4 regions of the Halomonas profundus genome follow, and region 1 is predicted to be linked to each of the others. Evidence: predicted binding sites of a transcription regulator. Region 1 holds the regulator's gene; each other region holds the start of a gene.

Region 1 (3,501 bases):
CAATCGCGTAGTAGCCAAGATCTTCCAGCGCTTGCAAGGCGATAGATTTACCTGACCCGGAGCGGCCGCTAATGATCACCAGTTGCATAGAGTCTCTCTTTGCTTTGATCAAGCTGCGTTGAGGGTGGTGAGCGGATAACCTGCTGTGATCTGCCCTGAACAGGGTTTCAGACCCTTAGGCCGCTGATTGCTCGCGAATTTTGGCGGTAATCAGCTCAAGCAGTTCGCGCTGGCTGGCTGCTTTACGCAGTTGCTGGCGCGTGTCCGCATCATTCATGATGGTCGCTACCTGACCCAGTAGTGAGAGATGCGTGTCATCTGCCTCTTCGGGTACCAACAGGACAAACACCAGATCTACCGGGTCGCCGTCGATAGCGTCAAAATCGATCGCTTCAGCCAGTTTCAAAAATCCAGCGATAGGGGCGTTGCAGTGGGGGCTACGCGCATGAGGAATAGCCACGCCGTTACCAATACCCGTACTACCTAAGCGCTCGCGGCCGATTAAACGGCTAAACACTTCTTGGCTGTCCAGGCTGGGGATATTTTGGGCGATAAAGGTGCTGTAAAACTCCAGCACCCTTTTTTTGCTGCCCCCGGGGACGTCGAACAGAACGCGTTCCGGGGGGAGTATGGTTTCCAACGTCATTGAATTAACGCACACCGGCGCCTTGGGCGCGAGCTTGTGCTTTTTCCTTGTGTTTAACGAGTTGACGGTCGATTTTGTCCGCTAGTGCGTCGATAGCGGCGTACATATCACTGTCTAGGGCTTCCGCATGTAAGTCAGCACCTGCGGCGTGCAGCGTACAGGCGGCCTGCTGGCGCTCTTTCTCCACTGATAAGGTGACTTGCACCGTAGTTATATTGTCGTAATGGCGCTCTACACGCTCAAGCTTCTCGTTGACATAGTCACGCAAGGCGTCAGTCAGTTCTACGTGATGACCAGTGATATTTACTTGCATTGACGTGCTCCTTATCCATCGGACTGTACTTCGATTGTAACCCTTTTTGCCGCGTTGCAAAGCCCTTGTCGAGAGTTTCCCTGAAACGTTAACGAAGTTAGCGCAAACGACGCCGTTCACTGGAAGAGGGAATGCCCATGGCTTCACGGTATTTCGCCACCGTACGACGCGCCACTTGAATCCCTCCTTCGCCTAATAGCGTCACTAAGCGGCTGTCTGAAAGCGGCTTGCCGGGCGGCTCCTCTTGAATCAGTTTCTTGAGTCGTGCACGGATGGCGGTGCTGGAGTGGCTGTCGCCATCTTGACCGCTCACCTGGCTTGAGAAAAAGTATTTGAGTTCAAACACACCACGGGGTGTATGGATATATTTTTGCGTCGTTACCCGTGAAATAGTCGACTCGTGCATCTCCACGGCTTCGGCAATGTCGGCCAGTATCAGTGGTTTCATGGCTTCTTCGCCGTGCTCTAAAAAGCCAATCTGGCGGGTAATGATTTCGCGACCAACACGCAGCAGCGTATCGTTTCGGCTAGAGAGGCTCTTGATCAACCAGCGCGCTTCCTGCAAGTGCTCTTTGAGAAACTGGTTGTCATCGCTTTTATCCGCACGCTTAATCAAGCTGGCGTAGTCGGGCTGAATGCGCAGCCGTGGCAGGGCCTCGGGGTTGAGCTCTAAATGCCAGCCTTCATTATCGTGGCGGACGACTAGATCGGGGGTGACATAGCTGTCATCGGTGTCGCCGTAGGCGCTGCCTGGGCGTGGGTCTAGGCTGCGAATAAGCAGGATGACATCGGCCAGCTGTTCGTCGTCGAGCCCTAGACGGCGTTTCAGCAGACGCATATCGTCTTTGCCAAGCGCTTCGAGAAACTGCCGCACCAAGCGGCGGGCGGGAACCAGCAGTGGCGTATTATCGGGGAGAGCGGCGAGCTGCAGCATCAAGCATTCACGCAAGTCACGGGCAAATATGCCGGTCGGCTCAAACTGCTGGAGCTTGAGTAGAATGGTTTCCACTTCGCGTTGGCTTAGCCCGTCAATGCCCTGGGCACGAAGCCCTTCACGGATGTCGTTGAGCGGCTGGGTCAGGTAGCCGTTGGCGTCTAGCGCGTCGATTAAACTTTCCGCGACAAGCTGCTCGCGAGCGCTAAAATCGGTCATGGCGAGTTGCCACAGCAGGTGGCCATGAAGGCTCTGCCCGGCTGCCTGGCGCTCAAAGTCGGGGCCTTCGCTGCTGCTGCCCCCCTGGCTTCCCATATCTTGATAGGTATCTGACCAGTCGCTATCTACCGAGAGCTCAGTAGGGATGCTCTCTGACCACTCTTCTTCCTTAGGCTCGCTGACAGCCTGTTCACTAAATTCATCTTCCTGCTCCAGCATGGGATTGGCATCGAGGGCCTGCTGAATTTCTTGACGAAGATCCAGCGTAGAGAGTTGCAGCAGCGCAATGGCCTGCTGCAACTGGGGCGTCATGGTCAGCTGTGTGCCGATACGCAGTTGGAGAGAAGCTTTCATGACCATCTGAGAACCACTCGTTAATCAGAATGCTCCACCCTAGTGCGAGTGAGTGCTTGGCGCAAGTGCAATAAGCATGCCATTGGTCGTAAAGTTGTTTTAAAGCGCTATTTAGGGGCGATTAAGGCAAAAACATTACAGGCGAAAATCGGCGCCCAAATACACATCCCTTACTTTTTGGTTGGTGAGAATCGAGGCGGGCGAGCCACTGGCGATGATTTGCCCATCGCCGACGATATAGGCGATATCGCAAATGTCTAGTGTTTCACGCACGTTGTGATCGGTGATCAGCACGCCGATATGGCGCTGTTTCAGTGCACGAATGATGGTTTTAATCTCACCTACCGAGATGGGGTCAACGCCCGCAAAAGGCTCATCGAGCAGAATAAAAGCGGGCTCTGTGGCTAGCGAGCGGGCTATTTCTACACGCCTGCGCTCGCCGCCCGAAAGGCTCATGCCCAGGTTGTCGCGAATATGGGTGATATGGAAGTCTTCGAGTAGCGCTTCCAGGCGCTGTTCGCGATCGCTGCGGTTAAGCTCTTTGCGGGTCTCGAGTATCGCCATAATATTCTCGGCAACCGAGAGTTTGCGGAAAATAGACGCCTCTTGAGGTAGATAGCCAATCCCCGCGGCTGCGCGCTCGTGCATGGGGGCGCGCGTTAAATCCACATCGTCGATACCCACCTTGCCAGCGTCGGATTTGACCAGCCCAACAATCATATAAAATGAGGTGGTTTTGCCCGCGCCGTTGGGGCCCAAAAGGCCAACGACACTGCCTTGGGATATCTCTAGATTGATGTCTTTGACCACTCGGCGGCGTTTGTAGCTTTTAGCCAGGTGGTGGGCATAAAGGGTTTTGATCGGCGCAGTGTCAGCAGTGGCCACAGCTAGGCTCCCTATTGTTCAGGCTGAAGGGTCATGCGTATGCGCTGGGGCTCGCTGCCATCAACGTCAGAGCGCGCTTGAATCACTTCTCGGTCAATAAAATACTCAAGGCGACCGCCACTAAAGGTGTCCTCTTGCTGGGTCAGTTCG
Region 2 (3,501 bases), 780 kb from region 1:
TATCTGCGGCCTCAAACACAATGGCTAGTAGACCACTGGTCAACTGGTTAAACGCCTGGGTCGCTGCATCGGGGGTGATAGCAAAGGTATCAATGGCCTGGCGAAGCGCGCCAAGTTCGTCAAGCGCGTACCAGACGGCGGCAATCCGGCGCAGTAAGCGCGCGGCGGCCTGGGGGCGGGCCTCCTCACTGAGCGCTTCCAGCCGTTGGCGCATTAGTGTTTCGGCCTGCTGACTGTGTTGCCGGTAGGTGTCGCGGCGGGTTTTGAAGCGCTGCCCCTGGGAAACAAGGTAAATCGTCGATGCGCCCCGTTCACGCTGGAGCATATGAATAAAGCGGCTGATGTCGCCGACAATATCGGCGGTGGTGGCAAGGTGGGTAAGGTTGTCGATATCGCAACGGATGGCGGTTAAGAGCAGTTGCTGCGCTGAAGACATAGAAATTTCCTTGGTGACTCGCCGCCTAAATGTGAACACTCCCATACCGTTATTCTCCCATACCATGCCGAAGCGTATGGGAGTGAACAGGAACGTTATGGAAGTATGAGTGTACTGGAAAGCGCTTAGCGTAACGACAGAGCGCCCGCGCCTACATCATCACCTACTGCGTCGCTATACGCTTTGGCCTCTTCTGCTTCGGTAGCATCGCTAAAGCGTACCACCAACACACATGAAGCCAGGATCAGTACAGTGAGGCCTAAATAGAACAGACCTTGCTGATAGGTCAGGCTTTCGCTGCGGAACAGAAAGGCAGCGCCTACCGCGCCCACATTACCGCCAGCGCCGACTATGCCCGCCACGGCACCCAGCGCCTTTTTGTTGATAAACGGCACCACGCCAAAAGTAGCGCCTTCCGCCATCTGCACAAACAGGCTGAACACCAGCATTATACCTATCGCTAGACTTAATACGTGCATCTGCGAAAACGCTACCAACGCAATACCTTCGCAAACCAAGGCAATAAACAGCCAGCGAACGCGTCCTTTCAAGCCCCCTTGCTTAGCGAAAAGATCCGAGAAGACGCCGCCTAAAGTACGCGCAAAAATATTCATTAAACCAAACAGACCGGCAATCAGACCCGCGGTGGCCAGGGTAAGATCAAACTTATCAAAGAAGTAGATGGCGGCAATATTGTTGATCGTCAGTTCCACGCCAAAGCAGAGGCCATAGACAACGAACAGCGCCCAAACACGAATATCCTTGGCGGCGGCTAGAAAGCTTTGCGCGGCACCATTTTCTCCTGAAGCTTCAGGCAATTCGCCGCGTGCGCGCAGGTCACTGAAGTTGCCGTTGGGGGCATCCTGGGTAAAGAACCAGTAGCCAATGCCGGTAAAGAACATCACTACACCAGGCACCATCATCGCTAAACGCCAGCCAAAGGCTTCGTTAACGCCCAGCATCAGCATGCCCGAGAAGATTAGTGGCATCAGTATCTGCGTGGTGCCACCCCCCAGGTTTCCCCAACCTGCGCTAGTAGCGTTGGCGGTACCGACCACATTGGGGGCGAACATCATCGAGGTGTGGTACTGGGTAATCACGAAGGAGGCGCCAATGGCCCCAATGGCTAAGCGCGCCAATAGAAAGGTTTCAAAGCTATCGGCCAAGCCAATGCCCATCACCGGAATAGCGCCTAATATCAGTAGCCCGGTATAGGTTTTACGCGGACCGATGCGGTCACACAGTACGCCAATCGCAAGGCGCACAATGACCGTAATCGCTACCGAAGCGATAATCGTATTGCCGATTTGTGTTTGAGTCAGTGAAAGGTCTTCTCGAACAATCGCCATAAGAGGGGCGATGCCGAACCAGCCGAAGAAACAGATATGAAACGCGAACCATGAAAAGTGGAAAGCGCGCATCTGAGGAGTCGAGAAGTTAAGCAGCCGAATACGGTTGGCTTTGTTGCGTATGTCCATGGGATGGCCTCACGGGGCATAAAACGAGTTAGTCGCTACGCAACGCAAACAAGTTAGCGCGTTACGCAAACAATTGACGAGAACATGCCTTCATCGTTGAAGGTCAGGCTCGACGCACTCGTACCCAGTTGGGCCTGGTCCACGCCTACCACCACTGGTAGGAGTTATGCAGGTAGTTTGCCAGCTGAATATTTATTGCTAAAAATCAATATCTTAATTTATTTTTTGTTGTGCGTGTTAGAGATGAGTGATCAAGTCTATGCTGCATGATTGGGCATGCAACGCCGATTTTGCGGCATCTTGGTGCTAGAAGGGTGCAATGGGCGGACTGAACGTGCAGCCATTATTCATGTAAATAGACGGCATCAATATCCAGTGTGGAGTGGCTACCAATCGCTTCAAAGTGTTCGCTTAACCAACGTTCAGCGGCAGCTTGTCCCTGCTCGAAAAGATGGCATAGAAAAGGCCACTCAGAATTGGATTTGCTGGAGACAGAGAGGCCCTCAAGTGCCTGCTCGCCGCTAATGCGGTGGAACAACGCCTGCTGGTAGCAGTTTTCAATGCCTTGCTCATCGAGGGTATGCTTAAGCAGCGCAATCATACGGATCTCTTTAATCAGTGCTGAGTTAAAGGTGATCTCGTTGAGGCGATTCATAATGGCCGATGCCGAGGTGGGGACTTCGTTACGGCTGATTGGGTTGATTTGTATCAGCAGAATATCCCGTGCGCTGCACTCCTCCATGAGAGGAAACAGGGCGGGGTTACCCATGTAGCCACCATCCCAATACGCTTCGCCGTCGATCTCCACTGCTTGGAATATAAAGGGCAAGCAAGCGGAGGCCATCACCGCGTCAACGCTCATCTCTTCACGGCGGAACACCCGCTGTTTACCCGTGCGTACGTTAGTGGCCGCGACAAACAGCTTAAGCTGTTGGCATTGCCTAACCCGCTCGAAATCAATATGTTCGGCCACGATATCGCGCAGCGGATTTATATTGAGTGGGTTGAGTTGGTAGGGGGAGGCCACACGGCTTAATAGGTCCATCGCAATAAAACCGGGCGAGTGATCCAGGCTCCAGTTGCCGGTCAATATGTCCAAGGGAGAGCGGCGGATGGGGCTGGCCATACCCGCGCGACTCACCGCTTGCCAAAAGTCGTGCAGTGCTTGCCGAGCGGTCTCTTTATCGCCTCTTGTGAGCGCATCGGCCATTACCACGCCATTCATTGCTCCGGCGCTGGTGCCGCTGATGCCCTCAATCTCAATGCGGTCATCTGCCAGTAGGCGATCAATGACACCCCAGGTATAAGCCCCGTGGGCGCCACCGCCTTGTAACGCGAGATCTAGCTTTTTGACCTGTGCCATATGCTTTTTCCCATTGCTGCTGGTGAGGAAAGTGGTTTTATTGCAACCAGCATGGCATAGGCGGCTAGATAAGACGAAAGGCTATTTAGCGTACAACGGCTATTTAAGGTGCGCCCGCAAGCGGTGAGTGATGATTGGTTGAATAGGGCGCCTCATACATGGCGTGCTCCATGAGGTTGTCCAACTGCAGGGCGAGCTGCTGGCTGGCTTCTTCCATGACTCCC
Region 3 (3,501 bases), 540 kb from region 1:
TGGTCAGGGTGCCGTCTGCCTGCCAGGTAATCACGCCATCGCGGAGATTGCGAAGCATCACGCGGGTATGTCCAACGGCGCTTTCAAGGGCAGCAGTTACGCGATTATAGCTCGCCGCTATTTCGCCCACTTCGGTAAACGGGTCGGCGTCAATTCGCTGGCGCATATCACCCTGCTGTTCATGCTGGCGCATATGCTCAAGCAGTTGGTTCAACTCATTTTTGGCGCCATGCTCGGCGAGATTGAGGCCCATCTTTTCTGCTTCAGGTGAGACGCGTATGGGCAGGAAGCGCCGGGTAATGCGGAACAGTAGCCAGGCGCTGCCAAAGCTCCAAACGCCGCACACCACAACACCGATCAACTGAACGCCAAACTGAGCGGATCGCGACAAGCCACTATCCATCAGTGTTAAGTCAGCGACCCAGGGCAGTGCTAGCGTACCCCATACGCCCGCGACGAGGTGCGAGGGTATGGCGCTGACTGCATCATCAATATGTTTGCTTATCAGCCATTCGCTGGTCAGTACCATCAGTACGCCACTAACCGCACCCAGCCCAAATGCCGCCGATAAGGAGATCACATGAGCGCTGGCGGTGACGGCGACCAAGCCCGCAATGGCGCCATTAATCGCATACATAACGTCGGCGTAGCGCCGAGTGCGTAGCCCCATCAGCATGCCCGAAAGGATGCCGCCGACGGCGCCCAAAACAGTATTGGCTATTATGCTGGGTATTTGCTCGGTAACGGCCAGGGTGCTACCGCCGTTAAAGCCAAACCAGCCTAAGATCATAAACAGTGCGCCTAACATGGCGAGGGGTAAGTTGCCTGAAGGGAAGGCAGTAGGTGGTTTACCGTGGCTGAAGCGTCCGCTGCGTGGCCCAATACACAGTACCGCTGCCAGGGCGACCCAACCGCCTACGCTATGTACGACCGTGGAGCCCGCAAAGTCGACAAACCCTAGCGCCCCTAACCAGCCTTCCGCGCCATCCAAAAGCCCGCTCCATGCCCAATGCCCAAAAACCGGATAGATAACCAAGGCTATCCAGAGGGCCGTCCAGGTATAGGCTAAAAAGGGCATACGTTCTGCCACTGCGCCCGACACAATGGTAGCGGCGGTGGCGCAGAACATTGCTTGGAAAATAAAAACGGTAATCACCCAGTGGCTGGAGGCTTCTAATTGCCAACCAAACAGCGTTGTGCCGATTAAGCCGTGGTGAGAGTCGCCAAACATGAGACCAAAACCGACTAACCAAAAAATACTGACGGCAATGGCAAAGTCCGCTACGTTTTTCATAGCGACGTTGATAGCATTCTTGGTGCGCGTAGTGCCCGCTTCCAGGCAGAGAAAGCCAGCTTGCATCACAAATACCAGAGCAGCGGCCCAGAGCACCCAGAGCATATCGAGCAACGAGCTGTCCAAATTTAGCGTGGTAGGCATGGTGTTTTCCTTAGTATCTTTTGGTGCAAGTGCGCTTCTTTTTGGTGCTTTGTTTGTTTTAAGCGGAAGGAGGGGGAACCGTTGCACCGGTGCTAACTGACTGCTATTCAGGTTTCCTAATAGAAACTAAGCAATTGTTATGCCGCTAATAGTGAAGTCATCCTTTTTAACGCTAATGGCAGCATTAATTACTGATTTTTAGAAATAAAATAGCGTTTTCTACTGTGTTAATGCGCATTGATTGGTGATATTTTTCAATTAGTTATAGATCTTCAATTGTGGTTCATAAACGCTGAAAAGGGAGTGCATCAAGATGGCGCGTCAAACGGTAGTTTTGGGAGCAGGCATGGTCGGTGTCAGCATTGCCTGGCATCTGCGCCAGCGTGGGCATGAGGTGACCCTGGTAGATCGCCTTCAGCCTGGCCGCGAAACCTCGTTTGGCAATGCGGGTATCATTCAGCGGGAAGCGGTAAGGCCTTACCCTTTTCCCCGCGACGTTAAAACGCTCCTCAGCGTTTTACCTAACCGTCGGGTAGATATTCGTTACCGCCCCGCGGGTATGGTCAACGCCGCCTCCCCGCTATTGCGCTACTGGATGAACTCAGCGCCGAAGACTTACCAGAAAATCGTGCCGGAATACGCCTCACTGATTCAGCTTTCGCTAAAAACCCACGGCCCGATGATTGAAGCCGCAGGCGCTGAGCACTTGGTGCGCAGGCAGGGATGGCTTGAGCTATATCGCACGCCTGAAAAACTTGCTGCGCGGATAACCGAGGCCGAAGAAGCACGGCGCCTTTATGGCGTGCAGTTTGAGCAACTGGATAAGGCGGCTCTTGCGCAGAAAGAGCCCTCTTTGAGTGACACCATTATCGGCGCAATTCACTGGCTTGATCCCTGGACGGTTGCTGATCCAGGTGGGTTGGTCGCGGCTTACGCCCAAGCGTTTAGTAATGATGGCGGGCGTATTTTGCAGTCGGATATCAAGTCGGTTCAGCAAATGGGTGATCGCTGGCAGGTCAATACCGCTGCTGAAGCGTTAGAAGTAGATGACGTCGTCGTGGCGCTAGGGCCCTGGGCGGGAAGCTGGCTAAAAGAATTGGGCTACCACTTTCCTACCTTTGTAAAACGTGGCTACCACATGCATTACGCGCCTCAAGCGCCAGCCAAGCTAAATTTCTGGGTTATGGATGCCGAGGTGGGCTACCTGCTGGCGCCGATGAACGCAGGGGTTCGCTTGACTACCGGCGCTGAGCTTGATCGCTTGGATGCGCCTGCTGATGTCAATCAACTGGGCGCCGCCGAGAAAGTGGCACGCAGCGTGTTCCCCTTGGGCGAGCGACGCGATGACGCCCCTTGGAAAGGCGCGCGCCCCTGTTTGCCCGATATGAAGCCAGTGATTGGGCCTGCGCCAAGGCATCCAGGGTTGTGGCTTGCCTTTGGCCATGGCCATCAGGGGTTCACTCTGGGGCCCGCCACCGGTCATCTAATGGCGGATATGATGGAGGGGCAGCCCACGGCCATCGATATGGCACCATTTCGTGCTGATAGGTTCTAACTAGCGCTTTATTTATTAATGATCAGGCGAGTTAGGCCGATAGTAATAGACGCTAGCACCAGTAATAGAGACGGTATCTTTGCGCGTGATCTAATGCTTTGCTAGTTTATAAGTACATTTGCACACCATGAGGTGGATATATGGATGTAGGCATCAGCAGTTCAGTCAGTGCATCGCTGTATATGAATCAGGCGCAAACCGCCGAACAGGCTCAAATGCAGGTTTTCAAAGAAGCTTTGGATACGCAAGCTGATCAAGTAACTGAAATAATGGCCTCTGCCGATACTGGCGCGCAGCCAGATCTAGCTAAAGAGGGCACCCTAGGTACGCAGGTAAATACCTTCGCCTAGCCCCCGGCTTTGGTGGTGGTTAACATCGGCCTTGTGCCACTTTGTAAGATTAAAACGCTGACTTGTTCAGCGTTTTTTTTGGCCTTTTTCAAGAGCGTCACATTTGACGCCACCCGCGACAACAGCCGCCTCCAAGCGTTACAATTGTCGCAATGGAC
Region 4 (3,501 bases), 2.3 Mb from region 1:
TGATGGCCACCAGGCCAGCCAGGGCACCGTTCAATGCCATGGTCAGGTCAGCTTTGCGGAACCACAGTTTGGCCAGGATCAGTGCCGCAATCACACCACCTGCCGCTGCTGCATTAGTGTTTACAAACACCTGAGCCACGTTGTTAGCAGAATCGACAGCCGCAAGTTTAAGCTCGGAACCGCCATTGAAACCGAACCAGCCCATCCACAGAATGAAGGTACCCAGCGTTGCCAGCGGCATGTTGGCACCGGGAATAGCGTGGATAGAACCGTCTTTACCGTATTTACCTTTACGTGGGCCTAGCACGATCACACCCGCTAACGCAGCCGCCGCACCGGCAAGGTGCACAATGCCGGAACCCGCATAGTCAGAGTAGCCCACTTCAGACAACCAGCCGCCACCCCAAGTCCAGTAGCCAGACACCGGATAGATAAACGCGGTCATTACCACAGCAAAGGCCAGGAATGCCCACAGTTTCATACGCTCAGCGACGGCACCCGACACAATTGACATGGCGGTTGCCACGAACACGACTTGGAAGAAGAAGTCAGAACGCATGGAGTAGTAGGGCGCGTCATCGCCGCCTGCGGTAACCGCATCCACACTGTTTTCAGCGCCAATCAAGAAGCCCAGATTGGGCAGGAAGCCGCCAGCGCTGCTGGAGTACATGATGTAGTAGCCCACCAGCAGATACATGGTGCAGGCAATGGCAAACAGCGCGATATTCTTGGTCAGTATCTCAGCGGTGTTTTTGGAGCGTACTAAGCCCGCCTCTAACATGGAGAAGCCTGCCGCCATCCACATGACGAGCACACCGCAAATTAGAAAATAGAACGTATCGAGCGCGTAGCTCAGATCAGTCAACTCATTCATTGTAAGTTCCCCGTTGAACTATAGAAATGATCCGAAAAAGCAGCGTTAAACGGCGTCTGCACCGCGCTCGCCTGTCCGAATCCGAATAACGTCTTCAAGCGGTGTCACAAACACCTTGCCGTCACCGATCTTGCCGCTGTTAGCCGCACTACAGATTGCATCCAATACGCTCTCCAAACGGGCGTCGTCTACGGCCACTTCCACTTTTACCTTGGGTAGAAAGTCGACGACGTACTCCGCGCCACGATACAACTCGGTATGCCCTTTCTGACGGCCAAAACCTTTAACTTCAGTGACCGTAATGCCCTGAACGCCGTTGTCGGCCAATGCCTCACGAACGTCGTCGAGCTTAAATGGCTTGATGATAGCGGTGATGAGTTTCATCCCGGATCTCCCCTGCTGGATAAGTCCTGCTAGATTGGTAGCGGCACAGCCGCCAGAATAAGCACCTGAACCGATAATGCGCATACTGTGCCAGCTGACTTTTTTTGCTTATAAGTCAGCCAATTGGCCGTCATCAAAAGTGCAGCTCAGAGCTAAATCTGAGCAAATCCATTCTCACACCACCGCTATTGCACCAAAAAAGAGCGTAAGCAAAAGTAGCCTGCTCTATTTCGATGCACACCCTGGGTTAAGCAGTAAAAACACGCGATACATGCGAATTCGCCAACTGTTGCGTATCCTTACCGGTAAGCAATATTTAAAGCAGGTTTATCTAGGAGAGAACGATGGCGCCTCAAGACCGTATTAGCCGCTTGGCCCAGCAGATTGGTGACCGTTTACAAAACGCCTCCCAAGCGCCAGAAGATATTCAAAAGGGAGTGCAGCAAGTCGTGCGTGGCGCCTTCGACCGCCTGGAGCTTGTCTCACGGGAAGATTTCGACATTTTAATGGATGTACTGCAGCGCACCCGTTCGCGGGTAGAGGCGTTAGAGCGCCAAGTCGCTAACCTTGAAGCAGCCGTTGATGCCTCCGCGCCAACGACATCCACGCCACTCGAAGCTGAAGCCCCACCGGCTCCAGAGCAGCATGCGCCGGAATCAGATGCAAAAGACGAGAAGAATAAACCCGCTTAACGTTCAAGCTTCATTAGCAGCAATAGGGAAATGGCCTATTGCTGCGTGCACCGCAAAATAAATACGAATCACTATCGTTGACTTTGTTTTTCGTGGTGATACTCTCCGCCTTTGATTTTCTTACCGTCTGCGGATTGTTCACTATGCACGCCCTGTCACTATCAAACCTATCTGTTGCAAAGCTGCCTTTTGCAAAGCCTTTTTTTTCGCCGTCGTCTGTTTCAATATCTGGGCTTGTTGGCACCGGCCTGTTACTGAGCTTCTCCAATGGCGTTTTCGCCCAAAATACTGCGTCTAGCGCCGACGAGACCATGGTGGTCGTTGGATCGCGCACTCCTAGTCAGATCAGTCAAATTCCCGGTGCTGTATGGGTAATTGACAAAGAGATGCTGCAACAGCAGACCCGCAATGGTGCAGACCTAAAGACAGCATTGGGGCATCTGGTACCGGGGTTGGATCTGGCGCCTCAAGGGCGCACCAATTATGGGCAAAACATGCGAGGCCGGGGCGTGCAGGTACTCATTGACGGCGTATCGCTGAACAGTTCCCGTGGGCTTTCCCGACAGTTCGATGCCATCGATCCCTTCAATATTGAGCGCGTGGAAGTGCTTTCCGGCGCCAGCAGCCTGTATGGCGGCGGTGCTACGGGGGGCTTGATCAATATCATTACCCGCAAAGGTGAAGAAGGCCTGAACTGGCGTACTGAAGCAGGCATCACCACCGGCTTCAACAACAGCGATGACATAGATCGACGCCTCGCACAATCCATCAGCGGTGGTAACGAGCGGGTTCAAGGCTATCTGGGTACCGCCATTGGCGACAACGGCCGCCACTATGACGGCAGCGGCCAGGAAATCTTTCCCGATATCGCCCAGACCGACCTACAGGATAATCGCAGCATTGATGTATTGGGCAACCTCTCTTTCCGCTTGACCGATGAACAGAGTCTGGAACTGGGTGCCCAGCTGTACCGTTCAGGCTATGAAGGTGACCGGGGTGTTTACTTTCCCAACCTCGACGCTGCCACGCCCAACTTGAACGATGCCGAAATTCGCGATGGCTACCGTTCACAGCGCGATCCGGAAACCGACCGTAAGCTCGTCAACGTCAACTATCACCACGCCAACCTGTGGGGGCAAAACTTCTACCTGCAGGCGTTCCACCGGGAGGAGGAGTCCAGCTTCCAGGCATTTCCCTACCCAATTTCCGACGGCCTGCAATTTCGCGCCTCGCAACAAAACACCGATTTAAGCGGCATCAAAGCGCTGTTTGAATCGCGCCTGGGTGATGACGTTTCGCTAACCTACGGCCTCGATCTGGATCGTGAAACTTTCGATGCCAGCCAGATGCTGTTCGATACCAACATCTCGGACGCCTCCGGCGGCCTGGTGCAACAGGCATCAGGGGTTGAACCCCGCTACCCCGGTTATCAAGTGGACGGGCTTTCAGGCTTCCTCCAGGGCGATTGGCAGGCCACCCAGGCGCTCAAGCTCTCCGCAGGGTTGCGGCAGCAGCATATGGACGTCGAAGTGGATGAATTCCAGGGGATTC

Evidence for each region. The regulator sigma-54, encoded in region 1, starts transcription at its own class of promoters, with help from an activator protein. The targets are predictions, from matches to a motif close to TGGCACNNNNNTTGCTNT.
Region 2: LMS44_RS05245 (NarK family nitrate/nitrite MFS transporter) is a predicted target of sigma-54. The motif match lies at 2,080-2,097, and genes of this name have one in related genera.
Region 3: LMS44_RS11150 (ammonium transporter) is a predicted target of sigma-54. The motif match lies at 1,566-1,583, and genes of this name have one in related genera.
Region 4: LMS44_RS22390 (P-II family nitrogen regulator) is a predicted target of sigma-54. The motif match lies at 1,334-1,351, and genes of this name have one in related genera.

Annotation. Positions count from the first base shown of each region.
Region 1 is NZ_CP086344.1:1,937,949-1,941,449, forward strand. Features, by position in the region: gene rapZ (RNase adapter RapZ) at 1-88, opposite strand, end outside; gene LMS44_RS08590 (PTS sugar transporter subunit IIA) at 176-646, opposite strand; gene hpf (ribosome hibernation-promoting factor, HPF/YfiA family) at 651-959, opposite strand; gene LMS44_RS08600 (RNA polymerase factor sigma-54) at 1,057-2,472, opposite strand; gene lptB (LPS export ABC transporter ATP-binding protein) at 2,602-3,351, opposite strand; gene lptA (lipopolysaccharide transport periplasmic protein LptA) at 3,363-3,501, opposite strand, start outside.
Region 2 is NZ_CP086344.1:1,160,513-1,164,013, forward strand. Features, by position in the region: gene LMS44_RS05240 (nitrate regulatory protein) at 1-436, opposite strand, end outside; gene LMS44_RS05245 (NarK family nitrate/nitrite MFS transporter) at 562-1,914, opposite strand; gene LMS44_RS05250 (patatin-like phospholipase family protein) at 2,258-3,277, opposite strand; gene LMS44_RS05255 (CZB domain-containing protein) at 3,381-3,501, opposite strand, start outside.
Region 3 is NZ_CP086344.1:2,481,680-2,485,180, forward strand. Features, by position in the region: gene LMS44_RS11150 (ammonium transporter) at 1-1,438, opposite strand, end outside; gene LMS44_RS11155 (NAD(P)/FAD-dependent oxidoreductase) at 1,752-2,993, shown strand; gene LMS44_RS11160 (putative motility protein) at 3,134-3,343, shown strand.
Region 4 is NZ_CP086344.1:4,924,399-4,927,899, forward strand. Features, by position in the region: gene LMS44_RS22385 (ammonium transporter) at 1-874, opposite strand, end outside; gene LMS44_RS22390 (P-II family nitrogen regulator) at 920-1,258, opposite strand; gene LMS44_RS22395 (accessory factor UbiK family protein) at 1,603-1,950, shown strand; gene LMS44_RS22400 (TonB-dependent receptor) at 2,094-3,501, shown strand, end outside.